DNA from 3 places in the Clostridium moutaii genome. Region 3 is predicted to be linked to each of the others. Evidence: riboswitches for the same ligand, from Rfam matches in the RefSeq annotation. Region 3 holds a riboswitch; each other region holds the start of a gene.
What was found. A riboswitch is a leader RNA that binds a small molecule or an ion and turns the genes downstream of it on or off. The one in region 3 is predicted to bind cobalamin.
Positions count from the first base shown of each region.

Region 1 (3,270 bases), on a different contig from region 3:
TCCTTATTTTGCTGTAAATCACTATCATAATCCTGCTTTAAATCATTATCATAGCTAGGAGGAAAAAATATTTTATTTATCATTTTCAGACACTCATCTTCTCTTCCTTTAAGTTTTTCTTCCTTCAACACTTCTATTGCCCTGTCCACATAAACTCTGGCAGTGCTGTTTATCATTGTGCTTACAAGTACTTCATTGTCTTTTGTATATCTTTTGTTCTTAAAAGTCTGTATTCTTTTATTGCAGATTTCGTCACCATATTTTTTTATCTTTTGTATTTCAGGTGAAAGTTCATCTAAAGCCTGCCATTCCATAAATTTGTTTATATAGTCATCCACAATATATTTATATTTTAACATCTTTTCTTTCCTCATGATTTTATTTCTTTCATCCATCTTGCTTATACTGTCAATATCATAGAGCTGGATCTGGGGTAAATCCGAAACACCTGTATCCACATCCCTTGGCACTGCCAAATCAAATACAAGTAATTTTTTCCATGGAATATCCTCTTTTAAAATTATTGTATGAGGTGCAGAAGTACAACTTATGATACAGTCTACCTTATTATAATAATTTTTTCTCTCTTTGAAGGTTATAAATTTAACCCATTTATAATCATAGCATAAATTTTTGATCTTATTCAAGTCACGGACTACAATATATACCATTTCTGCATTGGAACTTTCGAGATACTTGAGCACCAGCTTGCCGATTTCCCCGAAACCAATTATCATATACTTTTTACAGCCTTTATTTAATGCTTCCCTTACCACTATGGACGGAACCGATACAGGTATCTTATACATCTCACAGATACTTTTGAATTCCTTTCCACAAGCTATTGCATTTTGAAACAGCCTTTCAAGACTGCCTTTTATAGTTTTAGCTTTTACCGCTGCAGTATATGCGGTCTTGATTTGTCCTAAAATTTGATCTTCACCCAGAATTTTTGAATGAAACCCACAGCTGACCTCTACTAAATGTTTAATGGCCTCACTGTCTTTAGCATAAAAAGTATAAGGAATAAGTCTGATGTCCCAATCCAATTCTTTAAATACTATATTAACTAAATCTTCCTTCTGAAATTTTGAATCCATATATATCTCTGTTCTATTACAGGTACTCAATATTAAAACATTCCCCAGAAATTCATGGAGACATTTTAATTTATCTTCCAGCTTTGAAGCTATAATAGAAAACTTTTGTCTGATTTCAATATTACATTCACTTTTTATTCCAATAAGCTGTACCATTTTTATCACTCCCGTTTAATAAAAAAATCCTTTTAACCAAAGTGTTAAAAGGATTTTTGTAATCAATATTTAATTACATATTACTGTAAAAATAGTTTATCAATATATAAGCCCCCTCTATCACTTGTAGAGTTAACGGTGCAAAGTATAGGCAGGTTTTCTGACTTAAGATTCATTATTTAAGTATGCCTTCCCATTTCCCAAGTGGCCTATATTACTTAAATTCATCTAATACAGCTACAGGATAGTTCAGGAATTTTACCTGATTCCCTTTTAATTAACCTACACTTATTATTAGATTTTACCTTAATTATAACATTATCAAGGAAAGAATCAACTCTCATTTAGTGGGGAAAAAACATTCTTTGTGGTGTGGGGTCTGACCCCGTTCCAAAATTTGGAATGGGGTCAGACCCCCATCAAAATTTTTCCATAACCTCCCTATTTTACAGTGCCTTGTAAATCATACAGTGCTTGGGAATTCATTTCCATTCCTCCAAATTCATTTGTTTCTGAGCTCTGGACTGTTCCATTACCATTTTTATTTTGCTGATTATTAGATGTGGTATTCTTCCACTGGCTTTCTGGAACAGCTTTACCGTTTTTCTGAACCCAGCTCATTATATCATCTGAATTTCTTCCCATTCCTCCTGTAAGTACATATCTTATTTCACCTTTTTTAACAAGCTGTTTGAATTCACTTAAGGAAAGTATTTTATCAGATCCTGAGAATCCACCAAGTGGCATCACACTTTTGCCGCTTTCAAGTATTATACTGCCACCAGTATTAGAGCTGGAAACCACAAGAGCATATTTCTCATTTTTAACATGGCTGTCAAGGAACTCTATCAACTTTTTGTTTCCGCTGTTGAGGCTGCTGTTTCCACGACTCCTCATCATATCACTGCCAGATCCACTGCTGGATAGAAGTTCCAGTCCTGCAGCAGGCATGCTTCCATTTACGCCATGAGTTACAGCAGCAGAAGATCCAATAGCAGGAGTTATCAGTATTCCTATAAAAGCAAGACTGGCAAGCACCTTGGCAAAATTTATATTCTTGCCTTGATTTAAACTTTCTCTCTTCATTATCCTGTAAATTATGAGCAAAACAGAAGAAGCAAAGCACAACACTACAGCCGCTATGATTATACCTTTAATTACAGAAGGTATAGTAGTCTTAAAATAGGACAACATAAGCAAATCCAGCAATCCTTCTAAAATAAGCGATCCAGGCAGTAACCATTTCTTTATACTTCCTTCTTTATACAGCTTCCACATGGAAGTAAGACCTATACCCGATAAAGCTGCAATTGGAGGAGCCATCATAGTCAAATAGTACTGATGGAACAGACCTTTAGTATAACTGAAGTATATAAATTCCGGAACAAGCCAAAGGATCCACAGTATTAAATCCAATTTTCTTTTATTATCAAAGGGGAACCTGAGCTTTTCTACTATTGCTGCAGCAATAAATCCCAATATGGATAGTGGTAAAAACCAAACTATCTGATCCGACAAAATATTTTTAGAGAACAGTCTTGTAATACCTGCTGCAGTCTGGCCTCCAAAATTTCCTGAAAGTCCATTAGCTCCGCCAGGTCCACCAGCTCCGCCGAAACCCTGTATTCCTCTTTTCTCTGAGGCATTTCCATTTTTAGATACTGCCCCAGAGGCACTTCCAGAGGTGCTTCCATTTTCAAAGCCCTGCATTTGTCCTTGTTGCCATTTTCCTCTTGCTTCCCCCTGGGCGTTTCCATTTCCTCTTCCCATGCCGCCGCCCATGCCGCCATTAGTGCTGCTTAGCCTTTCCAATCCGTTGTGTCCGAATATAAGCTCCATGACAGTGTTATTTGTACTGCTTTCTACGAAAGGTCTGTTCTGAGCAGGAACCAGGTCCACGACTACTGCCCAGGACAAGGATACTACGGCAAGTACAATTGTACTTACAACAAGGTGCTTTAATCTCTTTTTGACAGGTACAGCCGAAGAAATCAAATATGTTATATATATGGCA
Region 1 covers NZ_JBGEWD010000004.1:1,382-4,651, forward strand. The annotation lists gene hemA (glutamyl-tRNA reductase) at 1-1,256, opposite strand, end outside; cobalamin riboswitch at 1,390-1,557, opposite strand; gene AB8U03_RS05520 (glycosyltransferase family 39 protein) at 1,698-3,270, opposite strand, start outside.
Region 1: another riboswitch for cobalamin. It lies ahead of hemA (glutamyl-tRNA reductase); the one in region 3 lies ahead of AB8U03_RS16910 (DUF3870 domain-containing protein).

Region 2 (3,270 bases), on a different contig from region 3:
AGCTCCATCTTCTATGTTGACCTTCTCCTTATTTTTTTCTATCAATTTAAACAGTGGTTTTGCATCTGCACCATATTTACATATTCCCATATGAATTTCATATCCATATACATCCAATTTCCTTTTTTCTAAAGCTCCATCATTTTTTGTCATGGGAAAATCCACATTACTTCTAGCCTTTATTCTAGTAGTGACTTTTTCCCTTTCAAACACAGTCTCTATATCTAAAAGTCCCAGTCCTTCTACTTCTCCTACATCTGTTTCTGTCTCATAAGGATCCTTTATGGACTTTCCAAGCATCTGATAGCCGCCGCATACTCCTATTATAATTCCGCTATTACTGTATTTTTTAATACAGGCTTCAAGTCCACACTGTCTGATTTTTATTAAATCCTCTATGGTGTTTTTGCTTCCAGGAATTATGAGTAGATCAGGATTCCCAAATTCCTCTGTGGAAGTTATAAATCTTACAGAAATATCATTTTCACTTTTTAGTGCATCTAAATCCGTAAAGTTGGATATATGAGGCAATTTTATTACAGCTATATCTATAGGTGCTGTAACCTTTTTGTTAAATTCCACAGCTCCATCTTCATCTTCCAATGCCAGATTAAAATAAGGTATAACTCCTATACACGGCACTTTAATAACATCCTCCAGCATTTTAAGACCAGGCTTTAATATGTCTACATCTCCTCTAAATTTATTTATTATCGTACCTTTTACCCTGTTTTTTTCTTCCTTCGTAAAAAATAACATAGTTCCTGCAAGAGAAGCAAATACTCCCCCTTTATCTATATCACCTGCTAAAAGCACTGGTGCATCTACTATCTCTGCCATACCCATGTTTACAATATCTCTGTCCCTCAAGTTTATTTCTGCAGGGCTTCCAGCACCTTCCATAACTATTATTTCAAAACTTTTTTCCATTTTTTCAAAATGATTTTTAAGCATGTCTCTAAATTCCAATTTCATATTGTGATATTCCATTGCGGTACTATTTCCATATACCTTGCCGTTTACTATTATCTGACATTTTTTATCTGATGTTGGTTTTAACAATATGGGATTCATATAGGACTCTGGCTGCAACCCAGCTGCATAAGCCTGAAGTACTTGAGCTCGTCCCATTTCTTTGCCATCCAGTGTTATATATGAATTCAATGACATATTTTGAGATTTAAACGGACATACTGAATATCCATCTTGTTTAAATATTCTGCAGAGAGCAGAAACAATTATACTTTTACCAACAGAAGAACCTGTTCCCTGAATCATAATTTTTGCCATAATGGTTACTCCTCCTTAACCTTCTTAAGTATAATAAAAATTTATTTTTAAATAAAAACGAAAGGCAATGAGCCTCTAGAGCTCATTGCCTTTAACATAAAAACCCAGCTTGTGCTGAGAAATCAATCATACTAAAAGTTTCTTCCCCTCCGAAAGCAAAATAAATTAGGCAGGTTTCCTGACTTATGATAAATGCTTGTTTTTATCTTCTTATTCTAAAATGATAAAACAAAACTCATTATCAAATACAGTAGCGGGGGCTGCTGCGGATTTTAACCGTATTCCCTTTTCACCTATATAAGGCACCTAAAATTTTTATTTAATTATAGTCTAAGTTTATTATAATCCGGCTTTCATGTCAACCAACAGATATAAGCAAATTTTTACCATTTAGATGAAAATACTCCTTATAGACAATCTCCACCTAAACTCCAAAATCACTTGATATTATATTTTATTAAAAAATCATTATCCTCAATTACTTCATTATAAATATCATCTCTTATTAAACAATGATCTTCCGAAAATACCAACACACGTTTGAAAAGTCCGTTTACATATTCAAAATCATGAGTGGAACATATTATAGTTTTTCCAGCTTTATTTAACTCTATAAATAAATTATTTAAAAACTTTTTACCTTTGGGATCTATTCCACTCATAGGTTCGTCTAAAACCAATACTTCTGGATTAAGAGCAAGTACGGAAGCTATGGCAACTCTCTTTTTCTCCCCTCCACTTATATTATATGGCTCCTTATTTTCCAAATTCTTTACATTTAAAAGATTTAAACAATCTTCCACTCTTTTTTTTACTTCTATTTCATCCATGCCCATTTGTCTTGGACCAAAAGCCACCTCTTCATAGACACTGGAACAAAAAAGCTGTGCATCTGAATTTTGAAAAACAAATCCCATTTTTTTATGGAATTTCTTTGAAAAATTGCCTTGTTCCAATTTATCGCTGGATATTTCTAAATTGTTAAAATAGTAGCTTCCATTTGTAGGAAATATCATTCCGTTCAATAGTTTCAAAAAAGTTGATTTACCGCTTCCATTGGCCCCTATAAGTGCCACTGAATCTCCCTGTGCTATTTTAACATTTATATTTTTCAAAACTTCTTCATCTTTATACTTAAAAAATACTTTCTTAAATTCTATCATCTTAACCTCATCCCAGTTATGTAAAAATACATAATTATAATAAAAATATTTACTATTAAATATAAAAAATCTGTAAACTTAAACTTAAACTTTGCATGAGAGATGTATTCCCCTGTAAATCCTCTACATTCCATAGCATAGTACATCTCATCCCCCATTTCTTTAGATTTTAAAAACAAACTCCCCATCAGTTTTGAAATAGAAGAATACTTATTGTTATTTCTTCCCACAGACCTAAGCTTAAGAGAATAAAACATATCTAGTGCAAATTCTCCTAAAATATAAATATATCTTAAAGTTATATCAAATACTAAAATAAAAATATCTGGTATAAAAAACTTTTTTAACGCTTTTATTATATCATGCCAGCTGGTAGTGTAGGATAAAGTATTTATGGAGATTATAGTTCCAACTACTTTTAATATAAGCAATATGCTATTTCTCGTATTTCCCATAATTATAGATGGTATTAGCATTACAACAGTAAACAATGGCACAGCTGTACTTAAAATCAATATTTTTTTTATTTCCCTTATATCCAAAAGGCTCAATACTAACAAGAAATATACATCCACCAGAAATACATAGTGAAAGCTCTTGGATAAAGATAAAAATATTATATTTAAAATGGTAAAAAGCAATTTCACTGTAGGATTTAAATTGTATACAAAATTATTTCCTCTTCTATTATTTCTTTTAATAAGAGACAGAAGATGTAATATAGAAAAAATACTTTTATCTATAAATTTATCTTTATCTTCTGTAGGGACATAGTTATCCTTTTTTAAAAGCCAGTCTTCCATAAATTACACCCTCA
Region 2 covers NZ_JBGEWD010000007.1:30,024-33,293, forward strand. The annotation lists gene AB8U03_RS08655 (cobyric acid synthase) at 1-1,290, opposite strand, end outside; cobalamin riboswitch at 1,442-1,615, opposite strand; gene AB8U03_RS08660 (energy-coupling factor ABC transporter ATP-binding protein) at 1,728-2,453, opposite strand; gene AB8U03_RS08665 (energy-coupling factor transporter transmembrane component T) at 2,450-3,256, opposite strand.
Region 2: another riboswitch for cobalamin. It lies ahead of AB8U03_RS08655 (cobyric acid synthase); the one in region 3 lies ahead of AB8U03_RS16910 (DUF3870 domain-containing protein).

Region 3 (3,270 bases):
TATTTACCTGACAAGGCCATAGATTTAATCGATGAGGCCTGCGCCATGATAAGAACTGAAATTGATAGTGTACCAACTGAAATGGATGATGTCAGGAGAAAATTGTTTCAGCTTAAAATTGAAAAAGAGGCATTATCGAAGGAAAAAGATAATGCTTCTGTGGAAAGACTTAAAACAGTAGAAAAAGAACTGAATAATTTAAAAGATAAGGATAATGAACTAACTGCCAAATATGAAAAGGAAAAGTCCAATATAACGGGAGTCAGGAATTTAAAAAAACAATTGGATGAGGCAAAGGGACAAATTGAAAAAGCAGAAAGAGAATATAATCTGAATAAAGTTGCAGAATTGAAGTATGGAGTCATACCTAAGCTGGAAAGTGAAATAGCATCAGGTGAAAATTTGATAAAAGAAAATAATGAAAGTGCAATGCTCAAAGAAGAAGTCACAGAAAAGGAGATATCCCAGATAGTATCTAAATGGACGGGAATACCTGTATCCAGATTGGTAGAGGGAGAAAGGCAAAAACTTATTAAATTAGAAGGTGAGCTTTCAAAAAGAGTTGTAGGACAAAAGGAGGCTGTGAAAGCAGTTTCTGATGCTGTAATAAGAGCAAGAGCGGGAATGAAGGATCCAAATAGACCAATAGGATCATTTATATTTTTAGGGCCTACAGGTGTAGGTAAAACTGAACTGGCTAAAACCCTTGCAAGAACTTTGTTTGACAGTGAGGAAAATATAATTAGAATAGATATGTCGGAGTATATGGAAAAGTATTCTGTTTCAAGGCTTATAGGAGCTCCTCCGGGATATGTAGGTTATGAAGAAGGAGGACAGCTTACGGAAGCAGTTAGAAGAAAGCCGTATAGCGTAATACTATTTGACGAGATAGAAAAAGCTCATAATGATGTATTTAATATTTTTCTTCAGATACTGGATGATGGGAGACTTACGGATAATCAAGGCAAAGTGGTAGATTTTAAAAATTGTATTATAATTATGACTTCCAATATAGGAAGCAGCTATTTACTGGAAAATAAGAGCAGTACGGGAATAGATAAAAATATAAGAGATAAAGTAATGAATGATATGAAGTTAAAATTTAAACCTGAATTTTTAAACAGGTTGGATGATATCATAATGTTTAAACCGCTAAATACAGAAGAAATTAAAATTATAATAGATATATTCTTAAAAGATATAGAAAGTAGGTTAAAAGATAAGAATATCTATATAGAAATAACTGATAAAGCTAAGGAAATCATAGCAGAAGAAGGATATGATCCGGTTTATGGGGCTAGACCTTTAAAAAGATACATGGAAAATGTACTGGAAACTTCTATTGCCAAGAAGATAATTAAAGGGGAGATTTATGAAGGTTGTAATATAAGAGTGGATTATGATGATAAATTTAAAATAGACAAGATATAGGATTATTATTTCAAATAATCTATATTTTGAAGATTAAATATTTAAATGGGTGTTATTTATTTAATAAGTAAAAGGAAAAGTATAAAGACTGCAGCCCGCCGCTACTGTATGGAGGATGAAACTTTATTATGCCACTGGATTATATATCTGGGAAGGCCAAGGAGTAAAATGAATCTGAGCCAGGAAGCCTGCCTAATATCTATGTTGATTCTTTCGGAGGGAAGGAAAATTACATGCTTTAAATTTGTAAGTTATATTTACAATTTAATGTAAAATCATTAATACATTAGGTTCTATAAATAATATGTAGATTTGAGGTGTATATTTTGAAGAAAAATAACATATTTATTACTGGATATGCAAAGCTTCCGAAGGGAATAACTGCAACCGAAATTTACAATGAGATTGTTATAGGAATTATTATAAATAGATGTTCCGGCGAAATACAGGATGTGGAGTGCTCCTTTGTGACCGATACTGCCAAAAAATATGCAAAAAATTTATTAATAGGGAAGAATTTAAATAATGTTAAAGAAATAGTAGAGGATATAGAAGATAATTACTTTGGAATGGCTAAAAAATCTTTTATAGCGGTATTGATAAACTGCTATGAAAGGTATAAAATAATAATGAACAAAGAGAATTAAAAACAATTTAACAAAATTGCCATTTTATTATAACATAAAGGTTGATCCCTTTATGCAGAATTAATAAAAAACACGGCATTAGTGTATTTTTGAGTACACTGATGTCGTTTTTTAAATGTATATTTTTATGAACTATATGTTAAGAAAGAAAGAAAAAAGTAGAAAGGAGAATGTAAATTTTTAGTATTAATAGTATGAATTAATTATAAAGTTAAGGCATTTATTTAAGTTTAAGGGTAATAATAATTTTAAAGGTAATAATAATTTAAAAACAGAACAATTATTTATAATGAAGAGGGGATAGCATGATCACGGATAGAATAAAAAACAAAGACCTTTTGAAATATATAGGCACAGCTAATGATGCAGCTGATCTTATAAAAGATGGTATGACTGTAGGAACTAGCGGATTTACATTTTCAGGATATCCAAAATCTGTACCGATGGCACTGGCAAAAAAGATAAAAAGTGGTGCTAAGATAAAAATAAATTTATTTACAGGTGCCTCTGTAGGTGATGAACTTGATGGAGAATTGGCTAGAGTTGGGGCAATTAACAAGAGATTTCCGTATCAGACACATAAAGATGTTAGAAATGCCATTAATGCAGGTGAAATTAATTATGTAGATGCTCATCTCAGTATGTCACCACAAATGGTAGATTATGGATTTATGGGAAAAATAGATGTGGCAATAGTTGAGGCTGTGGGTATAACTGAAGAAGGATATATTATACCAACTACATCAGTGGGTAATGCACCTACTTATGTTAGAGATGCAGATATAGTAATTGTAGAAATAAATGAAAGTCAGCCTGTATCGCTTATAGGAATGCATGATGTATACGTTCCTGAGAAGCCACCTTTTAGACAGCCAATACCTATAATTCATGCAGGGGACAGAATAGGTACCGATTACATAGTTTCGGATCCTAAAAAGATAAAATGCATAGTTTTCAGTGATATAAAGGATAATATCAGAAAGGTTGCACCTATAAGTGATGTAAGCAGAAGAATGGCGGGAAATCTGATAGATTTTCTTGAAAATGAAGTTAAACAGGGAAGGCTTCCAGAAAATTTACTTCCAATTCAATCAGGAGTTGGTTCAGTTGCAAATGCAGTACTTGAAGGATTAAAAGAATCCAGATTTACCAATTTGCAGGTATATACTGAGGTTGCACAGGATTCAGTATT
Region 3 covers NZ_JBGEWD010000026.1:8,088-11,357, reverse strand. The annotation lists gene clpB (ATP-dependent chaperone ClpB) at 1-1,431, shown strand, start outside; cobalamin riboswitch at 1,461-1,641, shown strand; gene AB8U03_RS16910 (DUF3870 domain-containing protein) at 1,758-2,078, shown strand; gene AB8U03_RS16905 (acetyl-CoA hydrolase/transferase family protein) at 2,384-3,270, shown strand, end outside.